DNA from 3 places in the Methylobacterium sp. E-046 genome. Region 3 is predicted to be linked to each of the others. Evidence: riboswitches for the same ligand, from Rfam matches in the RefSeq annotation. Region 3 holds a riboswitch; each other region holds the start of a gene.
The links. A riboswitch is a leader RNA that binds a small molecule or an ion and turns the genes downstream of it on or off. The one in region 3 is predicted to bind cobalamin.

Region 1 (3,980 bases), on a different contig from region 3:
TCTGCGTCTTGCCGTGGAGACCGAAGAGCCAAGGCTGTCGGTGCGGGCGGCATCCGTGCCCACGCCTCCTCCGGCACGTGTCGCGAAGGTCCCGAAGGCCTATCATGCCCTGCGCGGCCAGCATGAAGCGCATCCGGGCACCGGCTTGGGCTACGGGGTGGCAGCTCGACTGCGAAGCTCAGGCAAGCTGATCGCAGCCGAATAGGAACGAGCTGAGCCGGGCGCGCGTGCTCTCGGGGTCTCGCAGCTCGCACTCCCACAGCACTAAAACGCGCCAGCCAAGAGCTTCGAGAGCCGAAATGGCATGCGCGTCTCGCTCGACATTTCGCGCAAGCTTGGGATGCCAGTAGGCCGATCGGGATCGAGGCAGGTTGGCATGTCGGCATCCCTGGTGCTGGTGCCAGAAGCAGCCATGCACCTGGATGGCCGCCCGATGGCGCGGCAGCACGATGTCCGGCGTGCCCGGAAGGTCCCGCCGATGCAGCCGGAAGCGGTACCCCATGCTGTGCAGGAGGCGGCGGACGATCAACTCGGGCTTGGTGTCCCGGCCCTTGTTGGCACGCATCACTTTTCGGGCGGCATCGGACGCGCCCTCGAATGTCTGGCTCAAGGCTGTGTCTCCCGGAGAAAGCCGGTCACTTCGACTATGTAGCCGAGGGTCTCGGTCATTCTCCTGCAACGAAGGCCCCCAGCCTGCCCGCGGTACAACGACCATCTCGTCTCCGCGGCGCGCCGTATCGATCAGCTCCGCGAGGTTGGCGCCCCGATTGGAGCTGGTTCACGCTGTTCCTGAAGGCAGATAGAAGCGGCAGCGTTCCGATAGGCCTCGAGGAATAGAGCTATTAGGCGGGGACGTGACCGCTCCGATTGGGTAAGCGCTGTGGAACAGCGCAGCCGGAATGCAGCCCAGAAGGCACACCTCACAAGAAGATGTCTCGTCGCGTTGACGAGGCATGAATTAATCACCTAGCGTAGCCGTGACGGTTCCCCTCGGGGATCAAAAGGGAACGCGGTGAAGGGCTTGCCCCGATGCCGCGGCTGCCCCCGCAACTGTGAGCGGCGAGCCCTTCACCACCACGTCACTGGGTCATCCCGGGAAGACGGTGCGAGGGCGACGACCCGCGAGCCAGGAGACCTGCCGTCAGCCGTGGTCACACGCGAACCGCGCCGGGCGGGGTGTCCTGGGGGGTGTCGAGACGGCCGTGCACTCACGCGGTCGGCGAGACTTCATTCGCGGTGACGTGCCACTGCCGTCGCCCGAGGTCCCGTGCCCTTCTGTCCCACCGCCCGAACGCTCTCGACCCTGTCGGGCGTGGGCCTCGCCGCCCTTGCGTCAGCTGCCGTAGCCCAGGACCGCTCCGCGCCGAGTGCGGCGATCACTGAGACGACGCTAGAGGAGATCTCGGTCACCTCCGAGACCGCCGCAGCTGCATCCCCCCAAGTCGGTCCGGCCGCCAGCGCGGGTTACGTAGGCGGCGTGACCGGCATCGGCGGGATCAGCACACCTGTGGCCTCCGCCAGTTCCGGCGTGATCACAGGCGCTCAGCTCAACAGCCGCCCGGTGACCCGGCCTGGCGAGGTGCTGGAAGCGGTGCCGGGCCTGATCGTCACGCAGCACTCCGGTGAGGGGAAGGCCAATCAGTTCTTCCTGCGCGGCTTCAACCTCGACCACGGCACCGACTTGGCCCTGTTCCTTGACGGCATGCCGCTCAACATGCGCACCAATGCCCATGCCCAGGGCTACGCCGACATCAACTTCCTGATCCCGGAACTCGTCGGCGCAGTGGAGTTCCACAAGGGGCCGTACTTCGTGCGCGACGGCGACTTCGCCTCGGCGGGCTCGGTGCGGATCGACTACCTCGACACGACCGCCAAGAACCTCGCCCTGACCTCGATCGGCTCGTTCGGCTACAAGCGGGCCCTGTCGATCACGACCGTGCCGCTCGGGGAAGGCAACCTCCTCCTGGCAGGCGAAGCCCAGGTCTACGATGGGCCCTGGGTGGTTCCGGACGCCCTGCGCAAGATCAACGGGGTCGCGCGCTACAGTCAGGGCACGCCGCTGGACGGCTTCTCGGTCACCGGCATGGCCTATGCGGCCCGCTGGACGGCCACCAACCAGATCCCCGAGCGGGCAGTCACCGAGGGGCTGATCGGCCGCTACGGTACGATCAACCCGACCGACGGCGGGGACACGTCGCGGTTCTCGCTCTCAGGCAAGTTCAGCGCGACAGACGGGACCGGCGTGACGCGAGCATCGGCCTACGTGATCCGGTCACAGCTTAATCTGTTCAACGACTTCACCTACTTCCTGAACGATCCGGTCAACGGCGACCAGTTCCACCAGCTCGACCAGCGCATCCTCGGCGGCGGCGAGGCCCTGCACATCTTCCAGGGCGACCTGTTCGGGCTGCCGATGGAGAACGAGATCGGCGTCCAGACCCGCACCGATAGCATCCGGGTCGGCCTGTTCAACACCACGAACCGGCAGTACCGCTCCGGCGTGCTGGACGACCGCGTGCTCGAGACGAGCGGCGCGTTCTACTTCGACAACCGGGTGCGCTGGACCGAGTGGCTGCGCACCAGCCTCGGTTTCCGCGCCGACGGCTACTACGCCAGCGTCGCCTCTGACACGCCGGCCAACTCGGGCAAGGCGCGCGACGGCATCGTCAACCCGAAGCTCGGCCTCGTTCTCGGGCCCTGGTTCGACACCGAATTCTACGTGAACTACGGCGGCGGCTTTCACTCAAACGACGTGCGCGGTGTGACCGCCACGGTCGATCCGCAGAGCGCGCTGTTCAACACCACCCGCTCGCCCTTCCTGGTGCCGTCTACGGGCTACGAGGTGGGTATCCGCAACCGCTCGATCGCCGGACTGGAGACGAGCCTCGCCCTGTTCCGGCTTGACTTCGCTTCGGAGAACCTGTTCCAGGGGGATACCGGCACGACCGAACCGAGCCGGCCGACCCGGCGCTTCGGCGTCGAGTGGACGAACCGCTACGCGGTGACGCCCTGGCTCTCGCTGGAGGGCGATCTAACCATCACCAACGCCCGCTTCTCGGACTACGACCCGGTAGGTAACCGGGTGCCGGAGGCGCCCACGACGATCGCCTCGGCCGGCGTCACCTTCGGCGAGCCGCTGGGGTGGTTCGGATCGTTGCGGCTGCGCTATTTCGGGCCGCGGCCGCTCATCGAGGATAACTCGATCCGCTCAAAGGCGACCGCGCTCTTCAACGGTCGCGTCGGGTACAACTTTGAGAGCGGGGTCAGCGTCTCGCTGGACGTGCTGAACCTGACCAACAGCAAGTCGGACCAGATCACCTACGCGTATGTCTCGCGGCTGCCCGGCGAGCCCACCGAGGGCCTGATCGACCGGGTGTTCCACCCCGTCGAGCCCACGGCGGTGCGCCTGACCATCGCCGGGAAGTTCTGATGTGGCGATCGCTGTCAGAACCTGTGCTGAACGATCCGGGCCCGTACGCGACGCTGGGCCTGAGCGGCGATGTCGTCCACCGCGAGCGCTGCGGTGACGCTGGCCGGCGCGCTGCGGCTGACCGGGCACGGCGCTATGTCGTCGATATGGAACCGCTACTGAGAGAGATCATACGCGATCGGGGTCGCACCGCTCGCGCCGTCGCGACGGAGTTGACGCGCCGCGCCGTGCGCAAACCGCGCGGCGGGGTGATTTGGACATCGGCGGATGCGCAGAGACTTCTGCGCCGATCGATTGTCGGCAGACAGGCACATCGTCCTGATAGGCGGAAGTGTGATCAGGCGGTGTCCTGACGCCACGGCGCGCCGTCTTCGGATGGATGAGGGTCGGTATCGATGCGATTGTCCCACCCGATGGCACGACCTCCCGCGTCGTGCGACGCCGCATCGCGGGGCTGTGCCGAGAGGACGAAGGCCGGAACGCCGCCCGGATAAGGTTCGGAGCGGAAAAGATGCTGCCACGAACTTATGCCGTCGAACCCGGTATCGTG
Region 2 (3,980 bases), on a different contig from region 3:
CGGCCTCGTCCGGCTCCACCGTCAAAGTCTGTACCCCGGACGCGAGGGTCGCGGAGGCGGCGGCGCGCTGCTCGCGGCGTGTCGGGGCGGCTGCGGGCGCCGGCGCGGGGGCCGAGGCCTCCGCGCGCTTGGCCGGGGGCCGGCCTGGTGCGGGCGCGGCCGTACGGCGGGGCGGAGGCGCGTCCCGGCGTGTCGACGCCGGCGCGGTGCGCGCCTTCGGGGGCCGCGCCGGTGCAGCGGCCGCCGGTGCCTGGCCGGCCCCCCACGGGTCGCGCGCCCCGGCATCGTCGCCGCGGTTGCGGGCGGCGCGCTCGGCGGCATCCCGGGCGCTGGTGCGGGGGCCCGTGCGGGCGCGGCCGTCGGCGTAGCCGTTGCCGGCGCCGAACTTGCCGGCCTTGAACGGACCTGCGTTGGATTTGCCGGCCTGAGGCTTGCGCCCCCTCGGCCCGCCGCTTTTGGGAGGTCGTGTCGTCATGTTTCCGCCGGCACCCGTCTCCGCTGCGGACGGGGCGTCCGCGCGCATGGGCCGCGGCGTCGCGGACGTCCGGACCGATGGGATCGACCGGCTGTAGCATCGCCCGCGCGCAGCGGCAAAGGCGGCCCTCCACGCGGGCCCATCAGGGCTCAGAGTCCCAACGAAGCGATCCTGTCCGTCGAGCCGACCGGCCGGCAGGGCGACCGGGAACAGGAAGAGGACCTCGTGCCCGACCAGCCCCTCGTACGCGACGTCATTCGCCCCACGCGCGGGCCGCCGAAGACCGAGACCCTGATGCCGAGTTCCCCTGAAAACGCGTGGATCAGGCCGTTCCGGGCGCTTACGGCGAACGCGACGCTGCTCCCGAGGAGCCGGAAAACCTTGGGCTGTCCGTCATCGGCACGGATCTCGGCCACCGACAAGCTATTGTAGCGCCGGGGCAGGCTCGGGCCTCCAAGCGGATCCCCGCAAGAGGGGCTCCAACCCATATTTCGAACCGATCACCGCGTCCCCGCCGGAGCCGCAACGGAGCACCGCCCGCGTCGATTCACGGCAACCTTCGGACACGCGGTTGACGCCCAGGCGCGCTACGGCCAAGCTGTCGGCCGACGGTTCCCCTTGGGGATCAAAAGGGAACGCGGTGAGGGGTTCGCCCCGAAGCCGCGGCTGCCCCCGCAACTGTAAGCGGCGAGCCCTTCACCACCACGTCACTGGGTCACCCCGGGAAGACGGTGCGAGGGCGGCGACCCGCGAGCCAGGAGACCTGCCGTCAGCCGTGGTCACACGCGAAACGCGCCGGGCGGGGTGTCCTGGCGGGTGTCGAGGCACCGTCAATCCCGAGGGGAGGCGGTCGCCGAGGCCTCGTTCGCGGTGACGTGCCACAGCAAGCGCGCCCGCGACACCGTTCCCGATGTCCGTCTCCGTCCTCTCGAACTCCCCGAATCCGACATCGGGCCGCCGCGCACGCGTTTCGGCGCCGTCACCGAGTGGACGTTGAATTGCAATGTTATTACACTGCTTTTAGACTTGGGGGCCGGCGCGCGCCGCGCACGGACCGCTTCCCTCATGCCTTCATCGCCCCATCGCCCCAGACTCACCGGGACGGCGCCGCTCTGCGGCTTTCTCCTCGCGCTCCTCGCCAGTCCGACCGCCGCTCAGGAGACCGTCACCTTGGATGAACTGTCCGTCGCGGGTGCAGGCGGCGATCCGAGCCGCCTTCCGCCGAACGGCCTCAACCTGCGCACGCCCGACCGGACTGCGAGCCGTGTCGGCCTGACGCCGCTGGAGACCCCGGCCAGCCTCGATATCGTGTCCGGCGAGACCGCGCGGCTGCGCGGCCAGGACACGATCGCCGACGCTGTGACCCAGGACGCCACCGGCATCACCACCATCGCGGCGCCCGGCAACGGCAACGGCGCGTTCACGTCCCGCGGCTTCGCTGGCCCGAACTCGATCCAGCAGCTCTACGACGGCACGCGCTTCTACGTCGGCGCCAACACCGTGACCTTCCCGTTCGACACGTGGAACGTCGAGCGAATCGAGGTGCTGCGCGGGCCGTCCTCGGTGCTCTACGGCGACGGCGCCATCGGCGGCGTCATCAACGTGGTCCCGAAGAAGCCGGTCTTCGTTCCGATCAACACCGCCCGCGCGGTGGTGGGCACCGACGGCGTCGCGCGCCTCGCCCTCGATTCCGGCAGTCCGATCGGGCAAGCCGAGTTCGGCGACACCTTCGCGTATCGCCTCAACGTCAGCGGCAACCGCGCCGACGGTTGGATCCGGCCGGAGGGCGATTTTCGCAACCTCGCGGTCTCGGCCGCCCTCCTGTTCCAGCCGAGCCCGAACCTCGCCATCACCCTGAGCCACGATCTCGGCTACCAGGAGCCCGCCCGCTACTGGGGCACGCCGCTGGTCGAGGGACGGATCCCGGATCTGATCCGGTTCAACAACTACAACGTCCGCGACGCGAAGATCACCTGGGCCGACAACTGGACCCAGATCAAGACCGAATGGTCCCCCTCGGCCGACATGACGATCCGCAACACCGCCTACCGGCTCACCAGCCGGCGCCACTGGCTCGACGTCGAGCAGTACAGCTACAACCGCGGCACCGGACTCGTGAACCGGGGCGACTACCTGGAGATCTACCACAGCCAGGAGCAGGTCGGGGATCGGCTCGACGCGACGTTCCGGGGCAGCCTGTTCGGCCTGCCCAACCAGTTCGTGGCCGGGTTCGACGTGAACCACATCGACTTCCGGCACACCAACAACTTCTACTTTGACCAGACCACCAGCGTGCCCCTCGTAGGCTACGATCCGGGCGTCTTCCCGCAGAACGGCCGGGCGCGGCCTGCCTACGCAACGCAGACGAGCCAGGCCTCGGTCTTCGCGGAGGACCGTCTGATCCTGTCGGACAAGCTCTCGTTCCTCACCGGCGTGCGCCTCGACGTGCCGACGCTGAATCGGGAGGACCTGCAGACGAGATCGCGATTCGAGAAGACCTACCGGGCGCTGGGCTACCGCTTCGGCCTCGTCTACAACCCGACGCCGGACAGCGCGCTCTACGCCCAGTACAGCTTCGCCACCGACCCGGTGAACAGCCTGATCACGCTGAACCAGTCGCTGGCGGGCTTCAAGCTCGCCACAGGCGATCAGGTCGAGATCGGCGCCAAGGGTCTTGCCTTCGACGGTGCCGTGGAATGGACCATCGCGGGCTACCGGATCGTCAAGGACAACCTGATCTCGGCAATCCCCGGCCAGCCGACGCTGTCCACGCAGGTGGGGAGCCAGTCCTCGCAGGGATTCGAGCTGGCCTTGGGCTGGCGCTTTGCTCCGGGCTGGCGGCTGGACGGCAACCTCGCGCTGCTGCACGCGCAGTACGACCGGTTCGACCAGAGCGTGAACGGCACCACCGTCTCCTATGTCGGCAACCAGCCCATCGACGTGCCCGAGCGCGTGGCCAATCTCTGGTTGACCTGGGACATCCACCGCGACTGGACTGCGCGGATCGGGCTCCAGAACGTGGGACAGGTCTACAGCGACTTCGGCAACACGGCGCGGCGCCCGGCCTACAACCTCATCAATGCGGTTCTCGACCATCAGGTCACGGCGGAGTCGCGCCTGTCCCTGCGGGTCTACAACCTGTTCGACAAGGTCTACGCGATCAGCGGCAACGCCGTGAACGGGATCGGGACCAACTGGCTCCTCGGGCGCCCCCGCTCGGTCGAGGTCGCCTACACGGTGACGTGGTGAGCCTGCGGCGGCGGCTCGGCAAGGCAGGACGACGCTGGCTGCTGCTGTTCCACCGCTGGGCCGGGATCGCCGCGGGGCTGTTCTTCGCTTCGTGGATCGGTTCCGGGCTGGTGATGCTCTACGTGCCGTTCCCGACGCTGACCGCGGCCGAGCGCGCGGCGCGGCTCGCCCCGATCGCGTGGGATCAGGTCGCCGTGGCGCCCGGCGACGCGCTCCGCGCCAGTGGGCTTACCGGCACGCCTACCGACTTCGCCCT
Region 3 (3,980 bases):
AACGTGCGCTACGAGCTGCTCAACTCAGCCGTGAACCGCGGCTGGAGCTGGGGCTCCGGCCGGCAAGCCCCGGAGGTGCTGTCCAACCTGAAGGGAGCCCTCGCCCTGGACGGTCGGCTGCGGGTCCTCGTGGTGCACGGCTTCACCGACCTCGTGACGCCCTACTACGCCTCGAAGCTTCTGCTGGCGCAGGTCCCCGCCTACGCGGCGGGTCGCCTGAGCCTCGCGGTCTATCCGGGCGGGCACATGTTCTACACCCGCCCCGATTCGCGGGCGGCGTTCAGGACGGATGTCGAGCGTCTCTTCTCCGAGGCCGTGAAGGCGCGCGATGTCGGGTCCTCGGAAGCGCCTTCGCAAGCCCCTTCGCAAGTCCCCTGGCAAGCCCCGGCGGAGCGGCACTAGGCCGGACCCGCCGGGAAGGGCCGTTCCGCGAGCAGGCCGTTCGACGCGCCGCCGCCTCCGCACGACAGCCGAAAGTCTCACCCGACCCGCATCCCGCGCGGCAGGATCGCGGGTCGGGCGGCGCCGCTCGGAGGATGGCGACGAGATTCGGATCCCACCGGCCGCCGATCCGTTGTGCGGGGACGCCGTAGCGTCTACAAAGGGCCCGTGACGGTGCCCCGGCGACGGGGTGAAAAGGGAATGCGGTGAGGGGCGTAAGCCTCAAATCCGCGGCTGCCCCCGCAACTGTGAGCGGCGAGTGCCTGCCAGAGAGCCACCGGAGCGATCCGGGAAGGCGGCCGGCGCGCAGAGCCGCGAGCCAGGAGACCTGCCGTCACGCCAGGATCCCGCAATGCCGCCGGTGGGGCGGCTGGAGAGACACGCTGATGACCACTTCGACCCTCGCCCCCGCCGCACTCGGCACCCGCTCGGCCGAGCGACCCGTCGCCGTGGCACTCGCGGCGTTCCTCGGCCTCGGCCTGCTGTTCATGGCGGGCTTCTCGCCGGCGATCGCGCTCCACAACGCGGCGCACGACTTCCGGCACACCCAGAACTTCCCCTGCCACTGACGCCCTGACACAAGGGATGATCATCCGGCTTCTGTCGGCGGCGCTGGCTGCCGGCTTCATCGCGGCCATCGTCGTGACGGGCCTCGAACTCACGCTGACCTTGCCGCTGATCCTCGCGGCCGAGCGCTACGAGCGGGCGGAGCCCTCGCATCAGGCAGCCAAGACGTTGCCGATCGTGCTGGCTCATTCCGGTCACGATCATTCCGATGCCGATAAGGCCGGGCCGGATCGCGCCGCCCCGGAATGGCAGCCCGGTGCCGGTCTGCCGCGGATGGCGTTCACCGCACTCGCGACCCTGGTCGGAGGGGTCGGCTACGCCCTGTTGCTCGGCGCGGTGATGCTCGCCTGCGGGCGCGAGCCGACGGCGCGGACCTGCCTCGCCTTCGCGATCGCGGGCTTCGCCAGCGTCGCTCTGGCACCGGGTCTCGGCCTGCCGCCGGAACTGCCCGGCAGCGAGGCGGCCCCCCTGGCGGCCCGCCAGGCATGGTGGGTGATGACCGCGGCGGCAACTGGAATGGGCCTCTACCTGATCGCGATCCGCCGCTCGTTCATCGCCATCCTGGGTGGCCTCATCCTGATGATCATCCCCCACATGGTCGGCGCGCCGCAGGCCCCGGCCGGGACCTCCGAGCTTCCTGCGGCTCTCGCCGCGCAGTTCGCGTCGCGATCCCTGGCGATCGGCTTCGTGCTCTGGGTGATGATCGGCCTGGGATTCGGCTGGGCGTGGCACGCTTTGGCGCGCGACGCGGCGCGGGGTGCGGCCCGTGCCTGAGACCGTCCTGTACGTCTGCACGACCTGCCGCCGCGAGGGCGACGACCCGGACGGACCCCGCGCCGGGAGCCGCCTCCTCGATGCGCTGCGGGCCCGGGCCGGCGCTGATCCGCACCTGCGGATCGAGCCCGTGGAGTGTCTGTCGGTCTGCAAGCGCCCCTGCACCGTGGCCGTGGCCTCGGCCGAGCGCTGGACCTACGTGTACGGCGACATGGACCCGGCCCTCTCGGCCGAGACCATCCTGGCCGGGGTAGCCGCCTACGCGACGACCTCGGACGGCATCGTGCCCTGGCGCAACCGGCCGGCCGAGTTCCGCAAGGGCGTGGTCGCCCGCATCCCACCCTTCCCCGAACCTCGCCCGCTTCCGGCCGGCACCCTGGAGGCCGCCGAATGACCATCGTGTCCAAGATCCCCTGCACCATCGTCACGGGCTTCCTGGGGGCCGGCAAGACGACCCTCGTGCGCCACGTCGTCGAGAACGCGAAGGGCCGTCGCCTCGCCATCCTGGTCAACGAGTTCGGCGATGTCGGCTTCGACAAGTCGTTCCTGGCCACCTGCGGCGTCGAGGGCTGCACGGAGGATTCCATCGTCGAGCTGCCGAACGGCTGCATCTGCTGCACGGTGGCGGACGACTTCGTGCCCGCCCTGGAGACGCTGCTCGCCCGCGCCGAGCCGCCGGAGCACATCCTGATCGAGACGTCCGGTCTCGCCCTGCCCAAGCCCCTCGTCCAGGCGTTCCAGTGGCCGGCGATCCGCTCGCGGGTGACCGTGGACGGGGTCGTCGCCGTGGTGGACGGCCCGGCGGTGGCCTCGGGGGCCTTCGCGGAGGATCCGGAGGCCCTGGCCGCCCAGCGAGCGGCCGATCAGTCGGTGGATCACGACAATCCGCTGGAGGAGGTGTTCGAGGACCAGCTCCTCTGCGCCGATCTGGTGGTGCTCAACAAGGCCGACCTGATCGATGCCGCGACCCGCGCCCGGGTCCGAGCCGAGGTGGAGAAGCAGCTGCCGCGCGCCGTGAAGGTGGTGGAGACCGAGAACGGCGTCATCGACCCGCGCGTGCTGCTGGGCCTCGGCGCGGCGGCCGAGGACGATCTCGACGCCCGCCCCTCGCATCACGGCGCGGACGAGGACCACGACCACGACGACTTCGAGACCGTGGCGTTGCCGGTCCGGCCGGCGGTCACCGCCGGCGACCTCGCGGCCCGGGTCGAGAAGGCGGCCGAGACGGACGGCGTGCTGCGCATCAAGGGTTTCGCCGAGGTCGAGGGCAAGGCGATGCGCCTGGTGGTGCAGGGTGTCGGACGCCGGGTCGCCCACCATTTCGACCGGCCCTGGCGGCCGGGCGAGCCCCGCGACGGAACGCTCGTGGTGATCGGCCTGAAGGGCTTCGACCGGGACGCGGTCGCCGCGGCGCTCGCGGGATGACGTCCGGCGCGCGCGCCCGTTCGAACTCACCCTGAGAGGCCGCCGCGATGCATCTCGTGCGCATCGACTCGGTCTCCCTCGACGAGGGCGAGGCCGCCGTGGATCTCGGGCAGGAGCCCGGCGATCTCGTGGTGCTGTCCTTCACCGACAGCGACCTGTCGGGGCTGGCGCAGGCCCATGCGGCCGAACCCGAGCTGCCGAGCCTGCGCCTCGCCAAGATGGCGAAGCTTCGGCATCCGCTCTCGGTCGACCTCTACGTCGAGCGCGTGGTGGCGCGCGCGAAGCTCGTGGTGATCCGCTGCCTCGGCGGTCTGGATTACTGGCGCTACGGGGTCGAGCGCTGCGCCGAGATAGCCCGGAAGGAGGGTGTCGTGCTGGCCGTGCTGCCGGGCGACGACCGGCCCGATCCGCGGCTCGCCACCTTCTCGACCGATCCCGATCTCGCCGAGGACCTCGACCTGTATTTCCGGGCGGGAGGCTTCGATAACATCCGGCGGATGCTGCGGCGTCTGGCCGCCCGGATCGGCTCCGGCCACGCGGTCGAGCCGCCGCGGCCGCTGCCGCGCGGCTTTCCCTGGTGCCCGGGCTGCGGCGTGCTGCCCCTGGATGCGGCGGTCGCGGCCGCGGCATCGGGGGTCCCGCTCGCCGGATCGGCGGCACCGCTGGCCCTGCTGGTGGTCTATCGTTCCGCCGTCCTCGGGGGCGACACGGCGCCCTTCGTGGCCCTCACCGCCGCCCTGCGCGCCCGCGGGATCGGCGTTTTGCCGATGGCT

Region 1: linked by a shared signal. The riboswitch ahead of MKK82_RS19535 (TonB-dependent receptor) and the one ahead of MKK82_RS07605 (CbtB-domain containing protein) in region 3 are both predicted to bind cobalamin.
Region 2: linked by a shared signal. The riboswitch ahead of MKK82_RS17250 (TonB-dependent receptor) and the one ahead of MKK82_RS07605 (CbtB-domain containing protein) in region 3 are both predicted to bind cobalamin.

Annotation. Positions count from the first base shown of each region.
Region 1 covers NZ_JAKSYP010000183.1:256,470-260,449, forward strand. Annotated here, with positions in the region: gene MKK82_RS19525 (DNA cytosine methyltransferase) at 1-205, shown strand, start outside; gene MKK82_RS19530 (very short patch repair endonuclease) at 179-610, opposite strand; cobalamin riboswitch at 965-1,158, shown strand; gene MKK82_RS19535 (TonB-dependent receptor) at 1,400-3,430, shown strand; gene MKK82_RS19540 (class I SAM-dependent methyltransferase) at 3,768-3,980, opposite strand, start outside.
Region 2 covers NZ_JAKSYP010000176.1:67,345-71,324, reverse strand. Annotated here, with positions in the region: gene MKK82_RS17255 (RluA family pseudouridine synthase) at 1-475, opposite strand, end outside; cobalamin riboswitch at 1,068-1,261, shown strand; gene MKK82_RS17250 (TonB-dependent receptor) at 1,541-3,724, shown strand; gene MKK82_RS17245 (PepSY domain-containing protein) at 3,718-3,980, shown strand, end outside.
Region 3 covers NZ_JAKSYP010000090.1:71,301-75,280, forward strand. Annotated here, with positions in the region: gene MKK82_RS07600 (S10 family peptidase) at 1-402, shown strand, start outside; cobalamin riboswitch at 597-792, shown strand; gene MKK82_RS07605 (CbtB-domain containing protein) at 828-1,010, shown strand; gene MKK82_RS07610 (CbtA family protein) at 1,027-1,782, shown strand; gene MKK82_RS07615 (DUF1636 family protein) at 1,775-2,176, shown strand; gene cobW (cobalamin biosynthesis protein CobW) at 2,173-3,207, shown strand; gene cobN (cobaltochelatase subunit CobN) at 3,255-3,980, shown strand, end outside.